4 regions of the Micromonospora sp. WMMD723 genome follow, and region 3 is predicted to be linked to each of the others. Evidence: riboswitches for the same ligand, from Rfam matches in the RefSeq annotation. Region 3 holds a riboswitch; each other region holds the start of a gene.
The links. Region 3 has a riboswitch for cobalamin ahead of ACN261_RS29735 (hypothetical protein). Riboswitches for the same ligand answer to the same signal wherever they lie in the genome.
Positions count from the first base shown of each region.

Region 1: linked by a shared signal. The riboswitch ahead of cobN (cobaltochelatase subunit CobN) and the one ahead of ACN261_RS29735 (hypothetical protein) in region 3 are both predicted to bind cobalamin.
Region 2: linked by a shared signal. The riboswitch ahead of ACN261_RS28620 (ribonucleoside-diphosphate reductase subunit alpha) and the one ahead of ACN261_RS29735 (hypothetical protein) in region 3 are both predicted to bind cobalamin.
Region 4: linked by a shared signal. The riboswitch ahead of bluB (5,6-dimethylbenzimidazole synthase) and the one ahead of ACN261_RS29735 (hypothetical protein) in region 3 are both predicted to bind cobalamin.

Region 1 covers NZ_JBMKNR010000001.1:6,093,555-6,100,763, forward strand. The annotation lists gene ACN261_RS26515 (VWA domain-containing protein) at 1-340, opposite strand, end outside; gene cobN (cobaltochelatase subunit CobN) at 337-4,047, opposite strand; cobalamin riboswitch at 4,358-4,487, opposite strand; gene ACN261_RS26525 (hypothetical protein) at 5,315-5,650, opposite strand; gene ACN261_RS26530 (aldo/keto reductase) at 5,741-6,640, opposite strand; gene ACN261_RS26535 (MFS transporter) at 6,714-7,209, opposite strand, start outside.
Region 2 covers NZ_JBMKNR010000001.1:6,602,047-6,609,255, forward strand. The annotation lists gene ACN261_RS28590 (PEP/pyruvate-binding domain-containing protein) at 1-143, shown strand, start outside; gene ACN261_RS28595 (TetR/AcrR family transcriptional regulator) at 150-716, shown strand; gene ACN261_RS28600 (hypothetical protein) at 835-1,221, shown strand; gene ACN261_RS28605 (hypothetical protein) at 1,261-1,980, opposite strand; gene ACN261_RS28610 (oxidoreductase) at 2,036-2,938, opposite strand; gene ACN261_RS28615 (helix-turn-helix transcriptional regulator) at 3,066-3,953, shown strand; cobalamin riboswitch at 3,981-4,193, shown strand; gene ACN261_RS28620 (ribonucleoside-diphosphate reductase subunit alpha) at 4,313-6,688, shown strand; gene ACN261_RS28625 (ribonucleotide-diphosphate reductase subunit beta) at 6,742-7,209, shown strand, end outside.
Region 3 covers NZ_JBMKNR010000001.1:6,871,108-6,878,316, forward strand. The annotation lists gene metE (5-methyltetrahydropteroyltriglutamate--homocysteine S-methyltransferase) at 1-1,834, shown strand, start outside; gene ACN261_RS29735 (hypothetical protein) at 1,977-2,279, opposite strand; cobalamin riboswitch at 2,496-2,699, opposite strand; cobalamin riboswitch at 2,918-3,046, shown strand; gene ACN261_RS29740 (peptidase) at 3,149-4,192, shown strand; gene ACN261_RS29745 (hypothetical protein) at 4,189-4,710, shown strand; gene ACN261_RS29750 (cell wall anchor protein) at 5,070-6,518, shown strand; gene ACN261_RS29755 (hypothetical protein) at 6,515-7,209, shown strand, end outside.
Region 4 covers NZ_JBMKNR010000001.1:6,722,456-6,729,664, forward strand. The annotation lists gene ACN261_RS29105 (TetR/AcrR family transcriptional regulator) at 1-260, shown strand, start outside; gene ACN261_RS29110 (hypothetical protein) at 331-534, opposite strand; gene ACN261_RS29115 (hypothetical protein) at 683-1,246, opposite strand; gene ACN261_RS29120 (hypothetical protein) at 1,379-1,723, opposite strand; gene bluB (5,6-dimethylbenzimidazole synthase) at 1,797-2,441, opposite strand; cobalamin riboswitch at 2,479-2,676, opposite strand; gene ACN261_RS29130 (hypothetical protein) at 2,934-3,692, opposite strand; gene ACN261_RS29135 (hypothetical protein) at 3,689-4,729, opposite strand; gene ACN261_RS29140 (AMP-binding protein) at 4,726-6,444, opposite strand; gene ACN261_RS29145 (acyl carrier protein) at 6,452-6,694, opposite strand; gene ACN261_RS29150 (hypothetical protein) at 6,777-7,209, opposite strand, start outside.

The DNA.
Region 1 (7,209 bases), 780 kb from region 3:
CGACCACCCGGTCCTCGGCGGCACCGACCGGCAGCTCCACCAGCCGGGCCGGCCGGCGCTCCACCGGCGCGGCGGCCGGGTCGTCGTGCCCGCCCGCACCCGGGTGGGGGCCGTCCGGGCAGGTCGGGTCGGGGGCGGCCGGGTCACAGCCGAACCGGCACCCGGCGACCCGGTCCACCGGCGGGAGCAGCGCGGCCAGGGCCCGCACGGCGGTGGACTTGGCGGTGCCCTTCTCGCCCCGCACCAGCACCCCGCCGATCGCCGGGCTGACCGCGTTGAGCAGCAGCGCCAGCCGCATGTCGTCCATCCCGAGCACGGCCGAGAAGGGAAAACCGCTCATTGGAGATCCTCCAGGTCGCCCTCGGTGGCCAGGTACGTCTCCCGGAGTCGGTCCAGGGTGGTGGGGTCGGGGGCGGCCCACAGGCCGCGTTCGGCGGCCTCCAGGAGCCGTTCGGTGATGCCGCGCAGCGCCCACGGGTTGGACCGCTCCAGGAACTCCCGGGTCTGCCCGTCGAACAGGTACGCCTCGGCGAGGCGCTCGTACATCCAGTCGTCGACGACCCCGGCGGTGGCGTCGTAGCCGAACAGGTAGTCCACGGTGGCGGCCAGCTCGAACGCGCCCTTGTAGCCGTGCCGGCGCATCGCCGCGATCCACTTCGGGTTGACCACCCGGGCCCGGAACACCCGCCGGGTCTCCTCGCCGAGGGTGCGGGTACGCACGTCGTGCGGCATCGCCGAATCACCCACGTACGCGGCCGGGGCGGTCCCGGTCAGGTGCCGCACCATCGCCACCATCCCGCCGTGGTACTGGAAGTAGTCGTCGGAGTCGACGATGTCGTGCTCGCGGGTGTCCTGGTTCTTCGCCGCCACCGCGATCCGGGCGAAGGACCGTTCCATGTCGGCCCGCGCCTCCCGCCCGTCCAGGCCCCGGCCGTAGGCGTAGCCGCCCCAGACGGCGTACACCTCGGCCAGGTCGGCGTCCGTGCGCCAGTTGCGGGCGTCGATCAACGGCAGCAGTCCCGCCCCGTACGCCCCGGGCTTGGAGCCGAAGATGCGGGCGGTGGCCCGCCGCTCGTCGCCGTGCGTGGCGAGGTCGGCGGCCACGTGCGCGCGCAGGTAGTTGTCCCCGGCCGGCTCGTCGAGGGCGGCGACGAGCCGTACCGCGTCGTCGAGGAGGGCGACGACGTGCGGGAACGCGTCCCGGAAGAAGCCGGAGATGCGGACCGTGACGTCGACCCGGGGCCGGCCCAGTTCCGCCACCGGCACCACCTCGACGCCGGTGACCCGCCGCGACCGGTCGTCCCACACCGGCCGGCAGCCGAGCAGGGCCAGCACCTCGGCGATGTCGTCGCCCTGGGTACGCATGGCGCTGGTGCCCCACACGGTCAGCCCGACCGACCGCGGGTACTCCCCGGTGTCGGCGAGGTAGCGGGCGAGCAGCGAGTCGGCCAGCGCCACCCCGACGTCCCAGGCGTTGCGGCTGGGGATCGCCTTCGGGTCGACGGAGTAGAAGTTGCGGCCGGTGGGCAGCACGTTGACCAGGCCCCGGGTGGGCGACCCGGACGGTCCGGGCGGCACGAACCGGCCGGCGAGCGCGCCGAGGGTGTGGGTGATCTCGTCGGTGGTGCGGTCCAGCCGGGGCACCACCTCGCGGGCGGCGAACCGCAGCACCTCGGCGGCGTCGGGGCAGGACCCGCCGGTCACCTCCGCGACCACCGGGTCGGCCCGGTCGGGATCCCAGCCGAGGGTCTCCATGCCGAGGACGAGCCGCCGGGCCAGCGCCTCGATCAGGTCCACCGCGTCGGCGGCGGTGACCGCCGGCCCGTCGACGACGTCGGTCAGCGCCGTCGGCACCGCCACCCGCGCCCCGGGCTCGGCGAGCAGCGCCTGCTCGTCGAGGCCGTAACCGGCGGCAAGGGCCTGGCGCAGGCCCGGCAGGGCCCGGCTGCCGCCCCACACCTGCGGGGCACGCAGCACGGCCAGGACGAGGTTCACCCGGGCCTCACCGGTGGGCACCCCGGCCAGGACGTGCAGCCCGTCGCGGATCTGCACGTCCTTGACCTCGCACAGGTAGCCGTCGAGGTGCAGCACGAAGTCGTCGAAGTCGTCGGCGGCGGGCATCGCCTCGGTGTGCAGGTCGTGGTGGAGTTCGGCGGCGCGCACCAGCTCCCAGATCTGCCCCCGGACCACCGGCACCTTCGCCGGGTCGAGGGCCTGCACGGTGGCGTACTCGTCCAGCAGCTGTTCGAGTTTCGCCAGTTCGCCGTAGGTCTCGGCGCGGGCCATCGGGGGCACCAGGTGGTCGACCACGACGGCGTGCGCCCGCCGCTTGGCCTGGGTGCCCTCGCCGGGGTCGTTGACGATGAACGGGTAGACCAACGGCAGGTCACCGAGGACGGCGTCGGGGGCGCAGTCGGCGGCCAGGCCGAGGCCCTTGCCGGGCAGCCACTCGCACGTGCCGTGCTTGCCGAGGTGCACCACCGCGTCGGCGCCGAACCCGCCGTCGTCGACCGACGCGGCCAGCCACCGGTACGCGGCGAGGTAGTGGTGGCTGGGCGGCAGGTCGGGGTCGTGGTAGATGGCGATCGGGTTCTCGCCGAAGCCGCGCGGCGGCTGGATCAGCAGGGTGACGTTGCCGAACCGCAGACCGGCCAGGACGATGTCCCCGGCGTCGGTGTAGAGCTGGCCGGGTGGCTCACCCCAGTGTTCCCGCATCCGGTCCCGCAGGTCGACCGGCACCTGGTCGAACCAGCGCCGGTAGGTCTTCCCCGGCACCCGGGCCTCGGCGGCGGCCAACTGTTCCGGGGTGAGCCACTCGACGTCGTGGCCCCCGGCGGCGATCAGGGCGTGGATCAGCGCGTCCCCGTCGGTGGGTGGCGGCGCGTCGCCGAGGTGGTACCCGTCGGCGGCGAGGGCGGCGAGCAGCCGGACCGCCGAGGCGGGGGTGTCCAGGCCGACGGCGTTGCCGACCCGGGAGTGCTTCGTCGGGTAGGAGCTGAGCACGATCGCCACCCGCTTGCCGGCGTTGGGCAGGTGGCGCAGCCGGGCCTGCCGGACGGCGATGCCGGCGACCCGGCCGGCCCGCTCGGCGTCGGCGGCGTAGACCGACAGCCCGTCGGCGTCGATCCGCTTGAACGAGAACGGCACGGTGACGATCCGACCGTCGAACTCGGGGATGGCCACCTGCATGGCCGCGTCCAGCGGGGACAGTCCGGCGTCGCTGGCAGCCCACTGCTCCCGGGTGCTGGTCAGGCACAGCGCCTGGATCACCGGCACGTCGAGGGCGGCGAGCGCGCCGACGTCCCAGGCGTCCTCGTCGCCCCCGCCGGAGGCGTCGGCGGCGACCGTCCCCCCGGCGGCGAGGACGGTGACGACGAGCGCGTCGCAGCGGGCGAAGAGGTCCAGCGGCCCGTCGCCGGGGGTGAGCCCGCGCAGCGATCCGCAGAAGATCGGCAGCGGTTCGCCGCCGGCCGCGTCGACCGCGTCGGCCAGGGTCTGCACGAAACCGGTGTTGCCGGCCAGCGCGTGCGCCCGGTAGAACACGATCCCCACCGTGGGCCGCCCGCCCCCGTCCGGTCCGGCCACCGGGTCCGCCCCGTCGACCGGGGTGGACGGGCGGCGGTGGTCGAGGATGCCGTAGGGCGGGGTGGGGGTGGGCGGGTCGAAGCCCTCACCGGTGAGCAGGACGGTGTCGGAGAGGAACCGGGCGAGCTGGGCGAGGTTGTCCGCGCCCCCCTCCACCAGGTAGGACAGCGCTTCGGTGGCGACCCCGGAGGCCACCGTGGAGGCCGCCATCAGCTCCGCGTCGGGCACCGCCTCGCCGCCGAGCACGATCGTGGGGACGCCGGAGCCGAGCACCGCCGCGAGGCCGTCCGGCCACGCCTGCCGCCCGCCGAGCAACCGTACGACGGCCAGGTCGACCCCGTCGAGCAGGGCGGGCACGGCGGCCACGTCGACCCGGGTGGGGTTGGCGAGGCGGTAGTCGGCGGCGCTGGCGCGGGCGGCGAGCAGATCGGTGTCGGCGGTGGACAACAGCAGGATGCGCACGTGCGGCTCCGGAGAGTGACGTCCGGCTCGACCACGGGGCCGGGCCGAGCGGGGCGGGAGGGACGCCGGTCAGCGGCGGCGGAGGTACGACGCACCCCACCGGCGGCGGGGCACCCCGGACCGGCCGTCAGCGGTACGTGGCAGGCCGACCGCCCCGGCGACGGCCGGCGACGGTGGGAGAGGTGGGGGCACGCGGCGGCGCGGGCTCTACGGTGATGCGGAAGTCACCGACCGTGATCGGGTCGGCAGTGACGCTGTGCGTCATCGGGTCCTCCTCGGGTGTCCACGCCCTGGGGTTCTCCGACGGCCGAAGTATCCTGGCTCCCGGATCGACGCTCACCCCCGGCCTTCCAACCGTGCACGCACGGTCGTGACCCACGAGGGGGGATCGCTCCCCGGTGACAGTGGCGGGACCGCGTCGGAATCGCACCGACTTCCTTCACTGCCGTCAGGCCGCGAATGCTGCCACACTCCTCACCCCGAGGTCAACGGCGGCCACCGGCCCCGCGAGGGCACCGATCGCCCCCCGTGGCGAGGCCGGCGACCGCCGCTGCCCACGTTCCCGGGTGGGCCCGGTCCCTCCCGACGGTCGACCCGCAGCGTCCCGTGCCGCGCACCCACCGATCCGCCGAGGGAGCCCGCCACCCGCCCGGGGAAGCGCCACCGTCCGCGACCGACCGGCGCGGAACTGGGCGGCACGGAGCTGATCCGGGCGGCACGAACCTGATCCGGGCGGCACGGAGCCGGGGCCGCCGCCCTCAGGCTGCCCGGCCCCGGGCGACCCGGCCCTGGTCGGCCGGGACACCTCTCTCGCACGCTGTCGAGCTGATGACGTCAACGACTCGGGGGCCGGCGCGGCCGACCTGGCCGGACAGTTGTCGCGCCGGGTAGCGCCGGCCACCCGCCCGACACCCCGGGGCCGGGGCGGCCTGAGGGCGGCGGCCCCGGCCCGGGGCCACGGGGCCGCCTCCTCCGGTGCCGCAGGCCCTCCGGTCACAGGCCCATCCGGTACCGCGGGGCCGCGCCACCCCGGCCACCCCCGACCTGGCGGTACGGGTCGTCCCACCCGGCGGGGCCGATCCGTCACCGTCATCAGCTCGAAAGGGCCCGCGACGACATACCCCACACCCCTGCCCCGCAGCGGCAGGCGACCGGGGCGGCCGGCGGTCGCACCCGCCGCCGTGGCCGCACCCCCACGGACCCACATCCCACGGACCCACATCCCACGGGGCCACAACCCCGCCACGCTTCACGCGTTGCTGCGGGATCAGCGGAGGCGACGCTCGGGGTGGGCCCGGTTCCAGGCCCGCATCCGCTCCGGGTACCCGGTCTTCGCCGCCTCGTAGAGGGGCACCGCGTGCCGGTGGGCCAGCTTCGCCGCCGTACGCGGGGAGCCGGTGCGGCGGCGGATCCACTCCCCGTCGTGCGCGATCGCCACCACCGTGGTGTCGGTGGCGGTCGTCTCGGGTTCGAGATAGAACTCCACCCCCCGGTGGGCGGCCACGAAGTCCGCCAACGCGGTCAGGTCGTCCCGGGTGGCCTCCCGGTCGAGCTTGGTCGGGATACCCTCGTCAGCCCGGGTCCGTCGGCTGAACCAGCCCATCTGCCCGTCCTCTCCTCGGCGTCCCTCCAGTGGAGCACCCCCACCTGGAAGGGCGCTGCGAGCCCGGTGACAGCCGGCTGGGCGGCCCGTTCACCGCCGGTCGAGCGCGGCCAGCTCGTCGGGGGTGAGTCGCAGCGCGGCGGCCGCGACGTTCTCGGCGAGGTGGGCCGGGTCACCGGTGCCGGGGATGGCCAGCACGTGCGGGCCCTGGTGCAGCGTCCAGGCGAGACGTACCTGCTGCGGGGTGGCGTCGTGGGCGCGGGCGACGGCGCGTACGGCCGCGCCGTGGTCGGTGCGGGCCCCGCCTTCGCGGTTGCCGCCGGTCAGGGAAAAGAACGGCACGTAGGCGATCCCCCGGGCACCGCACTCGCGGACCATGGCGTCCTGGTCGCCGCGGTTGTCCAGGGCGTAGTTGTTCTGCACGCAGACCACCGGGGCGACGGTCTGCGCCTCGTCGAGGTGGTCGAGGCGGACGTTGGACAGACCCAGGTGCCGGATCAGGCCGGCGTCGCGCAGCTCGGCCAGCGCGCCGAAACGTTCGGCCACGGAGTCCGGCGCGGGCCGCCTGACGATCCGCAGGTTGACCAGGTCGAGGTGGTCGCGGCCGAGCCGGCGCAGGTTCTCCTCCACCTGGGCGCGCAGCTGCGCCGGGCCGGCCTCCTCGTGCAGGCCGGTCGTCGGGTCGTCCCGGAAGCCGACCTTGGTGGCGACGACCAGCCCTTCCGGGTACGGGGCGAGCGCGGCGCGGATCAGTTCGGTGGCGTACCGGGCGGGGCCGGTGCCGACCTTCAGGGTGCCGCCCGGTGAGACGTAGAACGCGGCGGTGTCGATGTGGTCGACGCCCAGTTCGACGGCCCGGCGCAGGACGCGCAGCGCCCGGTCCCGGTCGGGGTGGGCGGTGAGCCGCATCGAGCCGAAGCCCATCCGGTGCACGGTGCGGTCGCCCAGGGTCCAGCGGCCCGCCGCTGCGGCGGTGATCTCGGTTGGCATCCGGCGACCCTAGCCAGCGGCGGTGACCCGGCGTAACGGCCGCGCACCCGATACCGGCCGGGGCCGACGACTGTTAGGTTTTCTGTATCGGGCCGGCGGGTGTCTGCGGCGCGGCACCGGCCGGTGGACGGGTCGCCGGCACCAGGGCCAGGGTCGGAATCAGCAGCACCGGCACCACCAGCAGGGCGTGCAGGATGCCGACGTGGTCGCCGAGCAGACCCAGCAGCGGCGGGCTGGCCAGGAACGACGTGTAGCCGATCACCGCGACGACGCTGACCCGGGCGGGGGCGTGCTCCTCGTCGTCGGCGGCGGCGCTCATCCCGACCGGGAACCCGAGCGACGCGCCGAGCCCCCAGAGGACCACCCCGACGACGGCGAGCGGACCGGAGCCGGCCAGCACCGCCAGCAGGGAGCCGGCGGCGGCCAACAGGATCGTGCCGATCAGCACCGGCACCCGACCCCAGCGGTCGATGGCCACGGTGCCGGCGGTCCGGCCGATGGTCATGCCGGCGACGAACACCCCGAAGACGGCGGCCCCGGCGGCCTCGCTGACCCCGTAGCCGTCGACG
Region 2 (7,209 bases), 270 kb from region 3:
CGATCATGGCGCACGGTCCCACGGTGGCCCGCGAGTACGGCATCCCGGCCGTGATCAGCGTGCCGGGCGCCACCTCACGGATCGTCACCGGTCAGGTGATCACCGTGGACGGCGCGGCCGGCACCGTGACGACGGCACGGTAGGCCCCGATGCCCAGGAAGGTCGATCCCCGTCAACGCCGCACGCTGATCGCGGACGCGCTCATGCGGGTCGCCGCCGACCGGGGTCTGGAGGCGGTGAGCCTGCGGCACGTGGCCGCCGAGGCGGGGGTGTCCGCCGGCATGGTGCAGCACTACTTCACCACCAAGGACGAGATGATGGCCTTCGCGCTGTCCGTCGTCCGTGACCGGGGTCGGGCCCGGGTCGAGGCGGCGGTCGCGGCGCTCGGGCCGGACCCGCAGCCCCGGCTGCTGCTGCGCACCCTGCTTGCGGCGTTGCTGCCGCTGGACGAGGCGGCGCGCGAGGACGGGCGGGTGGCGTTGGCGTTCCTGTCCTGGACCGCCCTGCACCCGGCGGCGGCCCCCGGCCTGCGGCCGGACACCGCGCAACTGGTGGAGTTCGTCGCCGGGCTGCTGCCGCGTGCACCGGCGTCGGACGCCGCGGCGGGGCTGCTGGCGCTGGTGGAGGGGCTGGGGGTGTACCTGCTCGGCGGGCAGTACACCCCGGCCCAGGCAACCGCCGCCCTCGACCACCAGTTGGACCTGCTCTTCGCCTGACGAGGGGCGGTCGGGCCGGGTCGGCGTCGCCCGGGTGCGGACCGTTCGCCGTGCGGGCGCACCCCACCCGTGCGATCCTCTGTGGACAGTGATCGTCACCTATCGACAGGGGACTTCCATGCGATCCAAGATTCTCTCCGTCGCCTCCGCGCTGACCCTCGCCGTGAGCGGCTCGGTGCTGGCCCTGATACCCGCCGGCCCGGCCAGCGCACACTGCGACGGCCACGGGCAGCACCCGGACCTCTACAGCGGGGGCGGGATCTCCTGGGGCGACGGAACCTTCATCCGCGCCTACCCGCACCAGGACTGCCAGCCCAGGGGCCAGGGGTACCCGAACCAGAACATCGACGTCCACTGCGCCACGCTGACCGGTGACCTGTGGTTCTTCGTCCGCAACACCAGCACCGGGATCAACGGGTGGGCCCGGCGGGACGCGCTGCGCTTCTCGCAGAGCGTCACCATCGCCGACTGCTCCAACGGGTTCGCCCCGCACCGCGTCGCCTGACCGGCAGCCCGGGGTGGACGCCGTCCACCCCGGGCGACCTCAGGTGAGCAGGGCCGGCCGCAGTTCACCGCCCACGTTGATCGTGCCGACCACCCGGTCGCCGGTGAGGTCGAAGACGTCGACCGTCCGGTTGGTACGCATGAGTTCCCGCACCGACGGCGGCAGTGACGGGGGTTCCTTCATCGCCGCCCGGACGTCCCGGGTGGTCGAGATCAGCCGACCGACCAGCGACGCCCCATCGTGGTCCACCCGTACCCGGCCGTACTCCCAGCCGCAGGTGGTGAGGTCGAGCACCTCGAACAGGCGGGCGAGCAGCGGATGGGGGTCGGTCGCCCGGACGAACTGCGCCGCCCGGGTGCCGACGACCGTGGTGGCGGCGGCGACGTGCACGTACGGGTGCAGGCCGCCCGGCAGCGCGAACAGCGGCCAGTGCAGCCGTCCACCGGCCTCCCGCCACAACGGCCGGTAGTTGCGCCGGTCCACCGGGAACCGGTGCCCGGTACGCCGGAACAGCTCCGTCGTCTGGGCCAGCAGGTCCGCGTGGGCCGCGTCGGCGAACTCACCGACGATGCCGGCCGCCACCGCCAGGCCGTCGCCGTCGTCGAGCAGCCCGACCATCGCCGCCACCTGCTCGGCAGGTCGGACGGCCAGGTGGGCGCCGAACCGCTGCCGCACCTCGGCCGACAGCGCCGCCTGCCGGACCGGATCGTCCTGGACCTGCCGGCCCCCGCCGCCCAGCACCCGCCCGAGCCATCCCATGTCGCCTCGTCTCCGCCGCCCTCACCGACCGCAGTCATGCTAGTGCGGCCCTACGTCAGAGACAGCGCACGCCGGTCAGTTCCTCGGCCGCCGTCCACAGCCGCCGGCCGACGGCGGGATCGGTGGCCTCCCGGCTGGCCCGTACCTCGGTGACCGGCCCCCGGGTCTGGAAAAACCGGGCCGGGCCGAAGAACTGGCCGCCGTGGACCTGCGGGTCGGTGGCGGCGCGCAGTTGGGGCAGCGCACCCTGCTCGACCGGCTGGGTGGCCAGCAGGCCGAGCCGGGCGATCACCCGGCCCCGCCGGCCCTGGTGGGACCAGGCCCGGGGGGTCAGGTTGGTGCGGGTGACACCGGGGTGGGCCAGCACGCTGAGCACCGGCGATCCGGTGGCGCGCAGCCGGCGGTCCAGTTCGATGCCGAAGACGGTGGTGGCGAGCTTGGACCTGCCGTACGCGGCGGCACCCCGGTAGCCGCGCTCCACCATCAGGTCGGCGAAGTCCAGGTGTGCGTTGCGGTGGGTGATCGAGCTGAGGCTGACCACCCGGGCCGCCCGCGCCGCGGCCAGGTTGCCCAGCAGCAGGCCGGTCAGCGCGAAGTGGCCCAGCAGGTTGGTGGCGAGGTGCAGCTCGTGGCCGTCCACGCTGGTGCGGCGCGGCCCGAGCAGCACCGCACCGGCGTTGTTGACCAGCAGGTCGAGCACCGGACGGTCGGCGGCCAGGGCCGCCGCGAACTCCCGGACCGAGGCGAGGGAGGCGAGGTCCAGCTCGCGTACCTCGACGTCGCCGCCCATGCTGTGGGCGGCCCGCCGGCCGGCGGCGGTGTCGCGCACGGCGAGCACGACCCGCGCCCCCCGCCGGGCCAGTGCGGTGGCGGTGACCAGGCCGAGGCCGGAGTTCGCGCCGGTCACGACGGCGGTACGGCCGTGCTGGTCGGGGATGTGGTCGGCGGTCCAGGTCATCTGCTGCTCCCTGACGGTCGGGTGGGACCGCCGACGCTAGGGCCCGGCCGGGCGGGACCGGTCGTACCCGGTTACCTAGGTCCCGCAGACCTACCCACGCCGGTGCGGGCCGCGCCACACTGGCGGCATGACCCGTCCGTACGCCCGTGAACTCGGTGACTTCCTGCGTGCCCGGCGCGCCCGGTTGCACCCCCGGGACGTCGGCCTGGAGCCGGGCGGGCGACGCCGGGTCACCGGGCTGCGCCGCGAGGAGCTGGCGCTGCTGGCCGGGTTGAGCACCGACTACTACCAGCGGATGGAGCAGGGCCGGGAGGTGCGCCCGTCCGACGACGTGCTGGACGGGCTCGCCGCCGCCCTCGGCCTCGACGACGCGGAACGCCGGCACCTGTTCACCCTGGCCCGCGCCGCCCGCCGGCCGCCGCCCGCCCGGGTCGACCACGGCCCGGAACGGGTACCGGAGAGCACCAGGCGGCTGCTGCGGGTGCTGGACACCCCGGCGGTGGTGCTCGGCCGGCACCTGGACCTGCTCGCCTGGAACACGTGGGCGGTGGCGCTGCTCGGCGACCCGGCGGACCACCCGCCGGACCGGCTCAACATGCTGCTGCTGATGTTCGACGAGGCGGCTGCCCCACTGCGGCGCTGCGCGTCCTGGGAGCAGCAGGCCATGGACTACATCGGCATGATGCGCGCCGCCGTCGCCACGGACCCCACCCACCCCCGGGCCACCGCCGTCGTCGGTGAGCTGAGCATCCGCAGCGCCGAGTTCCGGCGGCTGTGGTCCCGGCACGACGTGCGCGGGTCGGTCAGCGGCACCAAGACCTTCCAGGTCCCCGAGGTCGGTGACATCGTCCTGGACTGGGACACCTACCCGCTGCCCGGCAACCCCGGCCCGGTCATGCTGGTCTTCACCGCCGAGCCGGGCAGCGCCGACGCCGACGCGCTGCGGCTGCTGGCGTCACTGCGGGCCACCGGCCGGTCGGATGAGAGTTATCTGACACGCCGACGCGACATCTAGTGTTGCCTCTCCCCCATCCACGCCATATATGGTGTGCCACGCAGCTGGTTCGGCCGGGCCCGGTGGTCCGGTCGAGGCAACAGGGAACCCGGTGGAAATCCGGGACTGCCCCGCAGCGGTAAGTGGGAACGACCGCCGTCATCGAGCACTGGACCGCGAGGTCTGGGAAGCGACGGCCAGTAGGCGACCGACCCGGTCACGCCCGCGAGTCCGAAGACCTGCCAGTGCGCCGTGCGCTGCTGCGCACGGCGGTCGGAGGTCGCGCGGGACGACCGACGCCAGCACCCGGGCCGGCCGTCGCCGCGCCCGTCGGCGTCCTCCCGCGTCCCGATGGCCATCGGTGACAGCGAGGAGAGGTCATGACGAGCACAGCGCAGAGCCCACCGTCCGACGTCGACGGTGCGGAGCCACGCCGGCCGGCGATGCGGGTACGCAAGCGCGACGGCGACACCGAGCCGGTGGACGTCAACCGGATCGTCACGGCCGTCGCCCGGTGGACCACCGACCTGGACGAGGTCGACCCGCTGCGGGTGGCCACCAGGACGATCAGCGGCCTCTACGACGGGGCGACCACGGCCGAGCTGGACAAGCTGTCGATCCAGACGGCGGCGGAGCTGATCGGCACGGAACCGCAGTACTCCCGACTGGCGGCCCGGCTGCTGGCCGCCTACGTGGACGAGGAGGTACGCGGGCAGGCGGTGACCTCGTTCAGCGAGTCCATCCGGTACGCCCACGGCCTCGGCCTGATCGCCGACGACACCGCCGCGTTCGTGGCCCGGCACGTACGCCAGCTCGACGACGCCGTCGACCCGGCCGGTGACCTGCGGTTCGAGTACTTCGGGCTGCGTACGGTGGCCGACCGGTACCTGCTGCGGCACCCGCAGTCGCGGCTGGTGGTGGAGACCCCGCAGTACTGGCTGCTGCGGGTGGCCTGCGGGCTGTCCGGCACGCCCGACGAGGCGGTCGGGTTCTACCGGCTGATGTCGTCGCTGGCCTACCTGCCGAGTTCCCCGACGTTGTTCAACTCGGGCACCCGGCACACCCAGATGTCGTCGTGTTTCCTGGTCGACTCGCCGCGCGACGAACTGGACTCGATCTACGAGCGCTACCACCAGGTGGCGAAGCTGTCCAAGTTCTCCGGCGGCATCGGCATCTCCTTCACGCGGGTGCGCGGCCGGGGGGCGCTGATCCGGGGCACCAACGGCAGGTCGAACGGGATCGTGCCGTTCCTGAAGACCCTCGACGCCGGGGTGGCGGCGGTCAACCAGGGTGGCCGGCGCAAGGGGGCGGCCTGCGTCTACCTGGAGCCGTGGCACCCGGACGTCGAGGAGTTCCTGGAGCTGCGGGACAACACCGGTGAGGAGGCGCGGCGCACCCACAACCTTAACCTGGCCAACTGGATCCCCGACGAGTTCATGCGCCGGGTCGAGGCCGACGGTGACTGGTCGCTGATCGACCCGTCGGACGCCCCGGAGCTGCCCGACCTCTACGGCGAGGAGTTCGACGCCGCGTACCGGGTCGCCGAGAAGAAGGCGGTCCGCACGGTCAAGGCCCGCGACCTGTACGGGCGGATGATGCGCACCCTGGCGCAGACCGGCAACGGGTGGATGACGTTCAAGGACCCGGCGAACCGGCTGTCCAACCAGACCGGCGTGCCGGGCAACACGATCCACCTGTCCAACCTGTGCACCGAGATCCTGGAGGTGAACAGCGACACCGAGACGGCGGTGTGCAACCTCGGCTCGGTCAACCTCGGCGCGCACCTCACCGACGACGGCGTCGACTGGGAGAGGTTGCGCGAGACGGTCCGGACGGCGGTGGTGTTCCTCGACCGGGTGATCGACATCAACTACTACCCGGCCGAGCAGGCGGCGGCGTCGAACCCGCGCTGGCGGCCGGTCGGGCTGGGGCTGATGGGTTTGCAGGACGCGTTGTTCGCGCTGCGGCTGCCGTTCGACTCGGCCGGGGCCCGGGAGCTGTCCACCCGGGTCCAGGAGGAGATCCTCCTGACCGCCCTGGAGACGTCGACCGGCCTCGCCGAACGGTTCGGCGCGCACCCGGCGTACGCCGAAACCCGGGCGGCCCGGGGTGACCTGCACCCGGACCTGTGGGGGGCCGAGCCCACCCAGACCGCGCGGTGGGCGGCGCTACGCACCCGGATCGCGACGCACGGCCTGCGCAACTCGCTGCTGGTGGCGATCGCCCCGACCGCCACGATCGCCTCGATCGCCGGCTGCTACGAGTGCATCGAGCCGCAGGTGTCCAACCTGTTCAAGCGCGAGACCATGTCCGGGGAGTTTCTGCAGATCAACACCTATCTGGTACGCGAGCTGAAGGCGCGCGGACTGTGGACGGCGGAGATCCGCGACCGGATCAAGCGGGCCGACGGGTCGGTGCAGGGCATCGTGGAGCTGCCCGCCGAGGTGCGGGAGTTGTTCCGCACCGCGTGGGAGCTGCCGCAGCGGGCACTGATCGACCTGGCCGCCGCGCGGGCGCCGTACGTCGACCAGTCGCAGTCGCTGAACCTGTTCCTCAGCGCGCCGACCATCGGCAAGCTGTCCTCGATGTACCTGTACGCCTGGAAGTCCGGGCTGAAGACCACCTACTACCTGCGGTCGCGTCCGGCGACCCGGATCCAGCAGGCCACCGTCACCGTCGCCCCGGTCGTCACGGCCGATGCCGAGGCGCTGGCCTGTTCCCTGGAGAACCCCGAGAGCTGCGAGGCGTGCCAGTGACCACCGTCGACGAACCCCGCACCGCCGGGCGGCAGCTGCTGCTCGACCCCGGCATGGACCTCACCCTGCGGCCGATGCGCTACCCGCACTTCTTCGACAGGTTCAAGGACGCCATCCGCAACACCTGGACGGTGGAGGAGGTCGACCTGCACGCCGACCTGGCCGACCTGGAACGGCTGTCGCCTGCCGAACGGCACCTGGTGTCCCGGCTGGTGGCGTTCTTCGCCACCGGCGACACGATCGTCGCCAACAACCTGGTGCTCAACCTCTATCAGCACGTCAACTCCCCGGAGGGCCGGCTCTACCTGTCCCGGCAGCTGTTCGAGGAAGCCGTGCACGTGCAGTTCTACCTGAACCTGCTCGACACGTACGTCCCCGACGAGCAGGAACGGTTCGCCGCCTTCGCCGCCATCGAGAACATCCCGTCGATCCGGCGCAAGGCCGAGTTCTGCTTCCGCTGGATCGACTCGGTCTTCGAGCTGCGGGAGCTGCGGACCCGGGCGGACCGGCGGGCGTTCCTG
Region 3 (7,209 bases):
GGCCGACCCGGCGAAGGCGCTGAGCGAGTACGCGCAGGCACGTGACCTGGGCATCACCACCCGACCGGTGCTGGTCGGGCCGGCCACCTTCCTGCTGCTGGCCAAGGGCGAGGATCCGTTCGCCCGGCTCGACGACCTGGTCGACACGTACGCCCGGATCCTCACCACCCTGGCCGACGCGGGCGTGACCTGGGTCCAACTGGACGAACCCGCCTACGTCGCGGACCGCACCACGGCCGAGATCGACGGCCTGCGGCACGCCTACCAACGTCTCGGGGAGCTGCCCCACCGTCCCCGGATCTTCGTCGCCACCTACTTCGGTGACCTCGGCGACGCGCTGCCGGCGCTGCTGGACACCCCGGTCGAGGCGATCGGCCTGGACCTGGTCGCCGGTGCGGGCAACCTGCGCCGGCTCGCCGCAGCCGGTCCCCTGCGCGGCAAGACCGTCGTCGCCGGACTGGTCGACGGACGCAACATCTGGCGCACGGATCTACGGGCGGCCGTCGCCGCCGGTGCCACGGTCGCCGGACTGGCCGACCACGTGGCGGTGTCCACGTCCTGTTCGCTGCTGCACGTGCCCGTCGACCTGTCGGCCGAGACCTCCCTCGACCCGGAGTTGTCCGCGCGGCTCTCGTTCGCCCGGCAGAAGGTCGACGAGGTGGTCCTGCTCGGGCGGGCGCTGCGCGACGGCACCACCAGCCTGCCGGCCCCGTTGCCGCCCGCCCCGCCGTCGTGGCGGCACGACGACGTGCGCGGCCGGTTGGCGGCGCTGCGCCCCAGCGACCGGCACCGTGGCGACTACGCCGAGCGGGCCGCCCGCCAGCAGGAACGGCTGGGGCTGCCGGACCTGCCGACCACCACGATCGGTTCGTTCCCGCAGACCGCCGAGCTGCGCCGGGCCCGTGCCGCGCACCGCGCCGGCACCCTCGACGACGCCGGCTACACGCAGCGGATGCGCGTCGAGGTGGAGCAGGTCATCCGGTTGCAGGAGCGGCTGGGCCTGGATGTGCTGGTGCACGGTGAGCCGGAACGCAACGACATGGTCCAGTACTTCGGCGAACAACTCGACGGTTTCGCCGCCACCACCCACGGCTGGGTGCAGTCCTACGGGTCCCGTTGCGTCCGCCCGCCGATCATCCACGGCGACGTGGCCCGGCGGACTCCGATGACCGTCGCGTGGTCCACCTATGCCCAGTCGCTGACCGACCGTCCGGTCAAGGGCATGCTCACCGGGCCGGTCACCATCCTGGCCTGGTCGTTCGTCCGGACCGACCAGCCGTTGGCCGACACCGCCGACCAGGTGGCGCTCGCGCTGCGCGACGAGTGCCGCGACCTGGAGGCCGCCGGCATCCGGATCATCCAGGTCGACGAGCCTGCCCTGCGGGAGACCCTGCCGCTGCGTCGGGCCGACCAGAAGGCCTATCTGGACTGGGCGGTCGGCGCGTTCCGGCTGGCCACCGGCGGCGTCGCCGACGACACCCAGATACACACCCACCTGTGCTACAGCGAGTTCGGTGAGGTGATCACCGCCATCGACGCGCTCGACGCGGACGTCACCAGCATCGAGGCGTCGCGTTCGAAGATGGAGATCCTCGACGACCTTGCCGCGATCGGCTATCGCCGGGGGGTCGGCCCCGGGGTGTGGGACATCCACTCGCCCCGCGTCCCACCGCACCACGAGGTGGTCGACGCGCTCCGTCGGGCCGTCGCGGCCGTGCCCGCCCGACGGCTGTGGGTCAACCCGGACTGTGGTCTGAAGACCCGCACCTATGCCGAGGTCGAGGCGTCCCTCCGACACCTCGTCGCCGCTGCCGCCGAGGTCCGCGCGAGCTGACTGGGCCGGTCCGGGCGGACTCCCCCTGGGGTCCGCCCGGAGCGGATGAGTCGTTCGCGCGAACCCCATGCCCGGCAGGATCGGGCGGCCCAGGATGATGCCGTCGCGTGCCGGGCGGCGTCCGGGTGGGTGTCGCGGTGGTTCATGGCGTCGGTGTGGGCGAGCCCGGCGGTCGCGGGATCCGCTGGGCATCTAGCAGGTCACGGATCCGGCTGTCGGCGTCGCGGTGGGTCGCACAGCACTGCGGCGTCGATTCGACGATGCGCCGGATGTCGGCCAGCAGTGTGCTCAGGGTGTTCACCTGGTCGGTCAGGCTGCGGTTTCGCGCTTCGCGTGCGCCGAGTTGCCGTCGCGTGGAGGCGAGACGTTCGTAGTCCGCTGCCGGGAGGACGACGACATCTTCGTCATCGATTCTGATGCGACGTGGTGCGGCGGGCCTAGTCACTGGCCGTTCCGTTCGGCGGGCATGCCGGCGGTGCCGGGGGTCACGGCACCGGATGTTGACGGACGGGGTCGTTGTGCTGGTGGCGCTTGCATCGGGGTCTCCTTGTGCCGAGTCGTCGAACTCGGCTGGGAGCGGTGCGGTCGCAGGCAGCACCGGATGTCGTGCTGTCGGCGATGGTCGACCCGCCCTCGAAGGTCGCCGAGCTCTCCGCGTGCGGGTGCACGTGGGCAGCGGGCAGGTCTTCGGACTCGTGGGCGTCGTGCTCAGGCCTACCGGCCGTCGCTTCCCAGGCCGTGCGGGCCCAGTGCTGATGACGGCGGTCGTTCCCACTCACCGCTGCGGGGCAGTCCCGGTCTCGCACCGGGTTCCCTCTTGCGCCGCCACGTGGTGGCGTGGCGGACCGACTGCGGTGTCACGATATCGCGTCGGGTCCCGATGCGGCGGTGCTTCGGGCCGCAGCGTTGCGCACCGGGGGCGACGCGGCGAGTCAATGTGCCGGTGCTGACCGCATTCGTGTCGGCTGGTGGGGGTACGGCGCTTGTCGTCCATAGAGGACTCCGTAACGCTGGTTCTCACCAAGCGTGTTCGCGCGATGGCGCATTGACATCCACTGTCGAGGGCGATCAGACTGTCGCGACAACTCCATCAACGTGTGTGCGTGGGGGAAGTCCGGTCGAAGTCCGGCGCTGGCCCGCAACGGTAGGTCGTCGAGGTGGCAGACACCCCTGACGGCGAGCCCGAATACCCGCCGCACGCGTGGTTTTCCGTTCCCCACCCGTCGTGGCCCACGGGTCGGAGGCCGGTCGATCCTGCCTGCCGGTGGCGATCGTCCGGGTTCTGACGACCGCCGGGCCGGAAAGGCGCTTCCGATGGTCGTCCGCCTGAGCCGGCACCGCCTGCTCGCCCTGTTCTGCGGCGTACTCGCCGCTCTCACCCTCGCCACACCTGCGACCGCCGCACCCGCGCACCCCGGCGTCGACCGGGCCGGGGCCGCCGCCGGCTGGCTCGCGCGGCAACTCGTCGACGGTGAACGATTCGAGGTGGTCTTCGACGGCGTCGCCTACCCCGACCAGGGGCTGACCCTCGACGCGGTGTTCGCCTTCGCCGCCGCCGGTGTCGCCGACGACTTCGGCGCGCAGGCACTGGACTGGGTCACCCGACCGGACATCCGCGACGGTTACGTCGGTGACGGCGGCACCGAGGCTTACGCCGGCGCGACCGCGAAGCTCGCCCTCGCCGTGCAGGTACGCGGGGGCGACCCGACCGACGTCGGCGGTGTCGACCTGGTCGCCCGGTTGCGGGGCCTGGAATCGCCCAGCGGCCGCTTCACCGACCGGTCCGCGTACGGGAACTACAGCAATGCGTTCAGCCAGTCCTTCGCGATCCTCGCCCTGGACCGCACGGCGCACGGTGTGCCCGCGACCGCCGCCATCTGGCTGGCCGGGACCCGCTGCCCGGACGGCGGATACCCGCTGCTGCCCGCTCAGCCGGTGTGTACCTCCGATGTGGACGCCACCGCACTGGCGGTGCAGGCGCTCCAGGCGGCGGGCCGCCCAGCCGACGCTGCCGCCGGGCTGCGCTGGCTGGTGTCGGTGCAGGGCGCCAACGGCAGTTTCGCCGACTCGTCGGGTGTCCCGAACGCCAACAGCACCGGGCTCGCCGCGCAGGCGCTGCGCGCCGGCCACCGGCCGTTGGCCTGGTTGCGGGCACGGGCGTTCCTGGTCGGCCTGCAGGTGGGTTGCGGCGCAGCGCCGGCCGACCGGGGCGCGGTCGACTTCGACGGCGGCACCTTCGACCCGGCCACCGCCACCCGCGCCACCGGCCAGGCCGTCCTGGGCCTGACCGGTGCCGGTTACGCCACGCTCTCCGCTGCGGCCGCCGGTTCCGGCGCGCCGGTCCTGAGCTGTCCATGACCTGTCGTGCCGACCTGAACCCGGGAGGACCTGTGTTCCGTCTCCGATCCATCGTCCGCGTACGGCTCGCCGGCCTGCTTGCCGCCACCGTGGCCGCGGTCGCCCTGACCGCCGTGGAGCCCGCGCCGCAGGCGGCGCACGCCGCCGCGTGCACCGGCACCTCAGGGGTCACCGTCGTGGTCGACTTCGCCGCGCTCGGCGGGGGCGTGCAGGTCGCGTGCGCCCTGGGCGACCCGGCCACCGGGGTGGCCGCCCTGCAGGGGGCCGGTTTCACGGTGACCGGCACCTCGCGCTGGGGTCTGGCGTTCGTCTGCCGGATCAACGGCAAGCCCACCTCCGCGACCGAGCCGTGTGTCAACACGCCGCCGGCGACCGCCTACTGGTCGTACTGGCATGCCCCGGCGGGCGGGTCGTGGTCCTACAGTTCCTCGGGCGCGAGCAGCTACAACCCGGCTCCGGGCAGTGTCGAGGGCTGGTCGTTCGGGGCGGGCGCAGCGCCGAGCATCCCTGTTCCATGATCCTGACGGCATCCCTGGTGTGACCGGCGCGTCGGCTGTCGGCGGCCGCCCTGGCGTCCTGCGACGCCAGGGCGATACCGTGTCGGCATCCGGTGCGCCGGGTACACAACTGCATACGTCCCGTGTGGGGGGAAGCCGGTAGAAGCCGGCGCTGACCCGCAACCGTGAGCGAGGGGTCCTCTCGCGAGCCGGAATGCCCCGCCCGGGACGAGCGGCTTCCACTGTCGAGGTCTACAGGGTGAGGTCCGGGCTGCCGTCGACGGTCCGTTCACCCCGCTCACCGCAGCATGCGGAGCGGGGTGACGTGCCCGGGGGTGTGTTCCGGAGGTCTCACCGACCGCTCTGCGAAAGGCAATCCCATGCTTTTGTCCCGGCGTCTCGCCACCGGCCTCGGCGCGATCGTGGCGACGACCGTCGTCACGGCCGCGGTGCCCCTGGCCGGGGTGGCCGCACCCGCCCCGGCTGATGCCGCCGCCGCGCGTGACGCCACCTCGTGGTTGGCCGGTGAGTTCACCGACGGCACGCTGCCTGGGCCGTTCGGTGGTCAGGACTGGGGTCTGACCATCGACGGCATCATCGCGATGTCCGCCACCGGCGGGTCCGCGCCGACGCGTCAGGCGGCGACCGGGCAGGTCGCGGCGCACGTCCGGTCCTACAACAGCTACGACGACTGGGGCATCGAGGGTTTCACCGACGGCGGGGCGACCGCGAAGCTGCTCTACGTCGCGTCCGCCGCCGGCGCCGACCCCACCGACTTCGGCGGGTACGACCTGCGGGAGGTGACGCTGTCCCTGCTGGCCGGGGCGGACGCCGGTCACCAGCGGGGACGGATCACCAGTCGCACCACAGCGGACAGTGGACCGGACGCCAGCAACACCTTCGACCAGTCCTTCGCGGTGCTGGGTCTGGCCCGCAGCGGTGACCTGCCGCAGGACACCGTCGACTTCCTCGTCCGGCAGCAGTGCGCCGCCGGCGGCTTCCGGCTCTACCCGGACACCGCGGACGGCCCGTCGCCGTCCTGCGACGAGCAGCCGGGCGCGACCCTCGACGTCGATTCCACGGCGATGGCCGTGCAGGCGTTGCTGGCTGCCGCTGACTCCGGTGCCGCCGACGCTTCCGACGCCGCCCGCCGGGGCGCGGACTGGTTGGTGGGTCAGCAGCACGCCGACGGTTCGTTCGGCGGTTCCGGCCCGACCACCGGCGCGAACTCCAACAGCACCGGGCTGGCCGGGCAGGCGCTCGCCGCTGCCGGCCGGGACAGCCAGGCTGCACGGGCCGCACACGCTGTGACGCAGTTGCAGCTCACGGCGGCGAACGGTGGTGCTGCCGCCGGCGACGCGGGCGCGATCGCCTACCACGCCGAATCGTTCACCGGCGCTGTCTCGACGGGGATCGCGGACACCGACCGGGACCAGTGGCGCAGGGCCACCGCGCAGGCCCTGCTCGGGCTCGCCCAGGTGCCGCTGGGCCGCATCGGTCTCGACCTGCCGCCGACGTCGCCGACGCCCACGCCGACCGGCACCGCGACTCCCACACCGACCGTGTCCCCCACCCCGACGGTCGCACCGACACCGACGGTGACCGGCACGGCCGGGCCGAGCCCGAGCGCCACCGACGCCCCGGCGACGCCCTCCCCCACCGTGTCACCGACCGGCACCGCCGCACCGAGCACCACCCCGGCGGCTCCCGCGCTGCCCGGCCTCCCCACCACCGGTGCGGCGATCATCGGGTACGTGCTGGTCGCGCTGCTGCTGATCGGCGGCGGTGTGGTGCTGTTGGTGCTCGGACGTCGACGGCGGGCGCAATGAGCCGCCGGGCCGCTCATGCCGCGACGGTCGTCGTGCTCACTGCGGTGAGCAGCGTCTCCTGGCCGGGCAGCCCGGCGGCGGCTGCCGGGTCGGCCGGCTACTGCCCGGATGCCTCCGGGGTCACCGTCGTGGTCGACTTCAACGAGTTGGGCGGGGGCACGGTGGTGCGCTGCGCCTCCGGAACCCAGGCCACCGGTCTCGCGGCGCTCAAGAACGCCGGCTTCGAGATCACCGGCACGCTGCGCTGGGGTGAGGGTTTCATCTGCCGGATCGACGGCAAGCCGTCGGCTGCCTCGGAGAAATGCGTGGACACCCCGCCGGCCAGCGCCTACTGGTCGTACTGGCATGCCGCGAACGGGGGTGGTTGGGCGTACAGCGACAAGGGTGTCCTCAACCGCAAGCCGCCGGCCGGCAGCTTCGAGGGTTGGTCCTTCTCGCTCAACCGCAACGCCAGCGACGCCCCCAGGCCGAAAGTCACGCCGAAACGACCGGCTCCCACACCTCCTGCTCCACCTACATCGCCGCCACCTGCGGTCGGTGGCGGGCCGGCAACGCCACCGCCGGCCGCAGGTGGTGGCCCGGTCGTGCCACCGGCCGGCGGGCCCGGTCGGACCACGACCGTCCCTCCTGCCGGCACCCCGGGTGCCACCCCGGTAGGCACGGCGTCAGTCAGTGTGGCGGCGGCATCCCC
Region 4 (7,209 bases), 150 kb from region 3:
TGGGCGAACGCGACCAGCACAAGCGCGCGATGCTGGCCCAGGTGATGCGGGACGGCTTCCGCGCCCGCGGCCTCGACCCGCTCCGGGCCGACCTGCTCGCCGAGACGGCGGGAACCCTGATGTACGTGTCCGTCGCCGCATGGCTCGACACCGACGACGGTCGCCGGCTCGGCGACATCATCGACGCCGCACTCGCGACGCTGCGGGCCGAACTGGAAGGGCTGCCGACCTCGAACGGTCAGGTTGTGTCGGAAGGGTGAGTCCGGCGCGAGCGGGACCGCCCCTGTCCGGATGCGGCCCGTCAGGTCGCGGCGACGCCCACCTCCATGGCTACCCCGTGACGGTGACCTGGTGCTCCGCACAGGCAGCGAGCAGCCTGGGGACCGCGGCGGCCAGGTTGAACTGCCGCAACTTCACCGTCTCCGGCGCGTCGCGGAGATCCTGCGCCCGTTGCGTCCGCTGCACCATGCCCACCGCGAAGACCCCCGCAGACCGCAGCCCCTCGTGCGCGGAGCGCTGGAACAACTCCCCCACCCGCCGCACCTCGTCACCTCGGCTCGCCGCGCTCGGCGCGGTAGCCGGCGGTGACCGACGTCCGGTCGGACCGCGGCCGTCGACCGCCCACGGGACCGTCTGCGGATTGGGCACCTGCGCAGTCGTCGGCGCCGGTGGTCGAGGGGGTTCAGGCGGTCCACGGGGTGGTGGGGGCTGGCGTGATGCCGTAGCCGGCGAGCCAGCCGAGCAGGGCCTCGCGGTTGGCGTGGACGAGTGAGCCGCCGGTGAAGCGGGGGTCGTCGGTGACCTCGGCGACGATCTGCGGTGGTGGGAGGAAGGAGCGTGCCGCCGCGTCGGTGGTGAACTCGGCCTCGGCCAGGACCAGACCGTGCAGGGGCTGGTCGAAGATGTCGATGCCCAGCGGTGGGACGCTCAGGCGGGTCTTGGACAGCGTCGCGGCGGGCAGGCGGGCGAGCAGTTCGTACTCGGCCGGGGACAGGTAGACGTTCGTGATCAGCCCCTGGATGTGGCCCGGCCGGGCGGCGGGCACCTTCTGGGTGAGCTTGAACTCGCGGGATCCGCCGGTGAGGCTCTCGGAACGTCTGAGGCGCAGTCGGGTGCCGGCCAGGTACCGGTCGGTGATGCGACGGCTGGCGGTGACCATGGCCGGCAGCGGCGGTCCGGCCAGCAGGAACCGCCGCTCCCGCTCGATGCGCGCGTACTTCCCCTCGCGGACCGGCTCGGCTGTCATCGGGCCTCGTTCCAGCACCGTGCGATGCTCATCGCGGGCATGAGGGTCCGGCGGTCGCGGAGTAGCTGCGGCCGCAGCATGAGCCCGTCCGGCGTACGCGCGGGTGACGCGTACGCCGGACGCCGGACGGCCCTACTGCCAGGGGCCGCTGCGGCAGATGAACTGGGTGGTGCCGCTGTACTGGGTGGTACCGCCGTCGACGTAGCTGTAACTGGCCCGCACGTGGTGGCCGAGGTTGCTGGCCGGGCAGGTGGCGAAGAGGGTCGGCCCGGCGGTCGTGAAGGTGCCGACACTGCCGGAGTACCAGGTGATGCTCCAGGTCGTCGTGCCGGTGCTGCTGGCGTCGCAGTAGAACTGCGACGCGCCGGACTCGCAGAAGGGTGCCGGGGCGGCGGCGAGAGCCGGCGTGGCGCCGGCGGCGGCGAGGCTCAGGGCGGCGAGCGCGGACGCCGCCAGCACCGTGACGGTGGTACGCATGAAACTCCTCCCAACGTAGCCGAGTGATGACTCAGTGCGACGCCAGCCTAGCCGTCGCATCGACGTACCCGAATTAGCTGTTCGGTTGGTCGGTCCCCCGCCGTAGCCACCGGTCGTGGTGGACCGCCTCGGTGAGGGGCCTGCGCCGCCGCCACCCGTGTCGCTCCAGATCGGGCACGGCCTCCAGGTGGGTGACCGGCCCGACGCAGAGCCAGGCCACCGGCCGGATGCCGGCCGGCACACCCAGCAGCTCGGCCAGGAACGGCTCCCGGTAGAAGGACACCCACCCGACGCCCAGCCCTTCGGCGGTGGCGGCGAGCCAGAGGTTCTGGATGGCCAGGCAGACCGAGTAGAGGCCCGCGTCGGCGATGGCGTGCCGCCCGAGCACCGCCGGGCCGCCGCGCTGTGGGTCGTAGGTGACGACCACCGACAGCGTCGACTCCAGCACCCCGTCGATCTTGATACGCGCGAACCGCTCGGCCGCCGCACCGTCCAGAGTGGCGGCGAACGTCGCCCGCTCGGCCTGCACGTGCCGATGGAACCGGCGACGGACGGCCGGGTCCCGGACCAGAACGAAATCCCACGGCTGCGAGTTGCCGACGCTGGGCGCGGCGTGCGCGGCGTCGAGAATCCGGTGCAGGGTGTCGGCCGGCACCGGCTCCCCGGTGAACTCGGCCCGGACGTCCCGGCGGTGGTGGATGGCGTCGTAGAGTTCCACAGGCAGGCTCCCGCTGCGCTCGGCCCACCCCCGACGGATGGGCGCTCGACGCGAGGCCGGTCTTCGGACTCCCGGATCAACGCCTACCCGTCCGCCTTCCCAGCCCTGCGGCCAGTGGCTGCGCTCCTCGCGCCTGGACGGTCGCTCCCCGGTCACCGCGGCGGGCCCGTGCCGGATTCACACCGGCTTCCCGATTCTCCCCGCAGGCGCGGGGCACCTCGCACGATCATGCCGTCGCCGATGCTAACCCGCACCACCGACGCCGGCCGGCCACGGCCCGCCCCGACAGTACACGCAGCGGGTCCCCGTGTTCCGGCGTCCACGTGGACGCCGGCGTGTACGACGTCCTCGCCGAGGTGTCCGGCGGTCAGGCCCAACCACGAGGCCCTCCGGTCGCTGGACTCCGGTGCGGCCGGAGGAGCACGACGACGCTCTCGGCGGCGGTGAGCGGCTGACACCGGTCCGATCCCGACCGGCCTGGGCTCGGTTCGGTCACCGCTCGGTGGTGGTGTACTCGCAGACCGCCGCCGGGAAGCCGCCCGCGCCGAAGCGCAGCTCGACGACGTGCCCATGGGCGGTCTCGGTGACCGCCGGTGTGATCGACTGACCGGCCTGCGCCGGTCGCAGGTACCAGCACCGGCTGGTGTCGGTGCGGCCGGCCGGCACCCCCGCGTCGGCCAGCGCGTTCTCGCCGCGCTCCAGGTAGCACGCGAAGAAGACGTGGTCGTTCAGATCCGTCTCCCGGTCGCTGAAGGTGAAAGCCGCCGTCTCGGTTCCGCCGCTGCGGGGTCGTCGCGGCAGCTCCGGCAGCAGCGGCGAGTCGCCGCCGAAGCCCGGGGGTGCCTCGGTGCGCGGTGTGGGTCGTACCCCGGCGCCGGCGTCCAACCAGGTCCACCGGCTGGTCCACACCGCCACCACGGTGCCGTCGGCTGCGCGCAGGGTCAGCTCGTCGTGCCCGCCGTACCAGCCACGCCGGTCAACGCCGAGGGTGACGGCCAGTTCGGCGTCGAGCGGCGCTCCGGGCAGCACCCGCACCGGCGGGGTGTACGCCTGCACGTACCGCACCACGGCGCGGACCCGGTGCCGTTCGAAGTAGGACCAGCGGTCGAGTCCGGCCGTCTCTCGCCACCAGCCGGCGGAGACCTCGTCGAGGAGGTGCACCAGGTGGGTCGGTTTCAGGGTGCCGCGCTGGGAGATGGCCGCATAACGCGCCTCGGCGCCCGCGCGGTACACCCTGGACCCGACGGTCACGGCAGCGGTCCCTGCGTCCGGGGTCGGCCGGGCCGCAGCGGTTTGATGGTGGTGCCCACCGCGAGCGGACGGGTCCGGCCCCCGCAGTGGTGTACCGCCATCGGACCCTCCGCCCGGCACGCGCAGGGCAACACCCGGTTGAGGCTGGAGCCGATGCAGAACTCCTCGAAGGCGGTCCGGTCGCCGGGAAGCAGGCGGGCCAGCAGCGCCATCACCGGGTCCACCGCCTTGATCCGGCCGTCGTCGTCGCGCACCTCCAGCCAGGCGTGGTCGAGGTCCATCATGCCGATCAGCCAACCCCCTCGGGCGTACGCCTCGTACCCCATGGCCCGGCACTCCCGTTCGAGGTACAGGCTGGCGGAGACGCAGTCGACCACCCCGTTGGCGAGCGTGTCGTCCGGGTCGACCTGCCAACTCGACGGCAGCATCTGGAAGCGCGGCCCGCCGTGCCGGATGTCGGCGAAGAGCCGGGCCAGCCGGGGGGAGACGATCCGGTCCGCCCGGCCCGCGGTGACCAGGTCCAGTTCGACGGTGACCAGGTCGGGTACGGCCGGCAGCCGCACCTCGTCGTCGGTCACGGTCACCGGCCCGGCGGCGCTGGCCCAGCCGGAGGCCGCGCCACCGGTCAGCTCCGGAACCGGTCGGTGCAGCAGCCAGCGGGGGTCGGTGCCGCATCCGCCGTCCGGACACCGCATCGTCGCGGTCATCCGCCAGGATCTCGGTTCCGTCCAGGTGGCGGCGGGCTTCAGGGAGAACCGGAACGCGAACTCCCAGCCGATCTCCGGCAGGCTGTTCCCGCTTCCCGAGTAGAGACCCAGGTTGATGAGGTCGTGGTGGCAGAACCGCCGTTCGTCGCCCGCGCCGGTGACCGGTAGCCCGGCCTCGACCAGCAGCTCCAGCGTCTCGGCGGGGCAGCGCAGCAGCCCCAGCGCGCCCGCCCGGTCGACGGTGGACTCGCGGTGGGCCGGCGGGACGAGGGTGATGCGGCGCAGCGCGGCGAGCCACCTGTCGGTCTGCGCCGCGGTGACGGCGCTCATCGCGGCCACGCTGCGGGCCCGGCGGAGTCGTAGAGCACCTCGCCGGGGAGGGAGCCGTCCGTGGCGGCGCGGAACATGGGCCGCCGTCGTGGTTTGCCGCTGGTGGTACGCGCCACTGCCGGCGCGGGCACGCTGAGCACCCGGACCCGTACGCCGGGGCCGCCCTCCCGGCCGAGTATCCGCGCGACCTCCGCGGCCCACGGACCGGGCCGCTGCCGGATCAGCGCATGCAGTACGGGTGTGTGGCCGGCGGACCCGGCCAGGACCACGACCCGTTCCGGGGAGAGACCGTCGACGCCGGCGAGGCGGGCCTCCAGGTCCTCCGCGTAGAGGTTGCGTCCGCGTACCTTGAGGCTGTCGCCGGCCCGGCCGAGGACGAACAGTTGGCCGTCGTGGAGGAAGCCGTGGTCGCCGGTGCGCAGCCGGCCATCGGCGAAGGCGGCGTCAGGTGCGGCGGGCCCGTGGTATCCGGCGGCCACCGACCGGCCGGTCAACGCGATCTCCCCGACGACCCCGGGCGGCAGCGGACTGCCCTCGTCGTCGACGACGGTCACCGCGACGCCGTCGCGGGCGTCGCCGCAGCCGATCAACCAGTCGTCGTCGGCCGACGGGTCCGTCCCGACCTCCTCGACGGCGGTCACCTCGACCGGTTCGCCGGGACGCAGCTCACCGGCGACCCGCAGCGCCACCGGTGGTGGGGCCAGGTGCAGGCCGGTCGCCACGAGGGTGTTCTCGGCCAGCCCGTACGCGGGGAGGAAGGCGCGGCTGCGGAACCCGTACGGGCCGAGCAGCGCCGCGAACGACTCCAGGGTGCGCCGGCTGACCCGTTCGGCTCCGACGATCGCGGCCCGCCAGCCGCTGAAGTCCATCCCGGCCAGCTCGTCCGGGCCGATCCGCCGGGCGGCGTAGGCGTAGCCGAAGGTGGGTGCGGCGGTCAGCGTCGCCCCCTGTTCGCCGAAGCAGGACAGCCAGCGTCGGGGTGAGCGGACGAACTGGTCCGGGCGCATGGCGAGGATGTCGCTCTGGTTGAGCACCGGAGCGAGGGTGCAGCCGATCAGTCCCATGTCGTGGTAGGTCGGCAGCCAGGTGGCGGTCACGTCGGCGGCGCCCATGTCGAGCCAGCGGCGGATGGCGGTGATGTTGGCCAGGAGGTTGTCGGCGCGGATGGCGACCGCCCGGGGGTGGCCCGACGATCCGGAGGTGAACTGGACCAGCGCCACCTCGTCCCCGGCCGGTGGCGTCGGGTCGTCGGCGGCAGGTGCGACGGTCCGGCCCGGCCCCGCGTCGCCCGGCTGGTCCGGGCCCGCGACGGTCAGCACGGTCACCGCCAGACCGGCGGCGGCTGCGGCGCTACGGGCGGTCCCGGCCAGGTGCGGGTCGACGAGCACGGTGCGGGTGCCGGCGACCCGCATCAGGTGGGTCAACTGCTCCGGGTACGCCGCACCCGCGCCGAGCCCGGCGGGCGGCGGCATCGGGTTGACCACCCCGCCGGCCGCCAGCGTTCCGAAGAAGCCGGCCAGGAACGTCTCCGGGGACACCAGCAGGAGCGAGACCACCTCACCCCGGCGCAGTCCCGTGCCGCGCAGCAGTCCCGCCACGTTCAGTGCGGCGGCGGCGAGTGAGGGGAAGTCGTGCCGGGCCCAACCGGCGGCGTCGGTGGCCACCCGTAGCCCGTGGCCGGTGCGCGGCTCGCTGAGCCAGCCGGTCAGGCTCACGGCGTCGTCATCCGGCTGCCTGGCTGACCAGCGCCACCACGTCGGCGACCGTGACGACGTCCATCGCCTCGTCGTCGGAGATCGGTGGCAGGTCGAACCGCCGCTCCAACGCGACGGCCAGCTCGATGAGCGTGAGCGAGTCGAAGTGCAGGTCCTCGACGAGTCGCTGGCCGTCGGTGACGTCCCCGGCCGGGTGGGGTGCCATGCTGGCCACCAGTTGGCGGACCGTCACCTCGACGGGCTCTGCCATCGGGCTTTCTCCCTTTTCCTCAGTTCAGGCTCCGGTTTCCTGAGTTCGGGCTCCGGTTTCCTCAGCTCGGGCTCCGGATTCCTCAGTTCAGGCTCCGGATCGGATGCGGCACGCCGTGCCGGTTCTCGTAGTCGGCGACGGCCCGCTCCTCGGCGGCCCGCCACACCTCGGTGACCTGTGCGTCGACGTCGTCGAGACCGGTGGCGCGCACGCGGCGCAGCAGCGCGTCCCGGGCGGTGTCCCACTGGTCGCGCAGTTGCCGGCCGCGGGCCCGGACCACCATGGGCAGCGCCGACGGGTTGCGCCGCTCCGGGCCGACCAGCACGTGCACCACGTACGGGACGGCGTCGAGGACCTGGTCGCCGACGAGCTGGGCGCGGCCGTTGTCCACCGCGTGGCGCATCGCCCAGACGCCGAAGCCGACGTGCCGGGACTCGTCGCGGATCACGTTGCGCAGTCCCTCGGCCAGCACGGGCAGCTGGCCGCAGCGGCGGACCGCCTCGGCCACCGAGCGG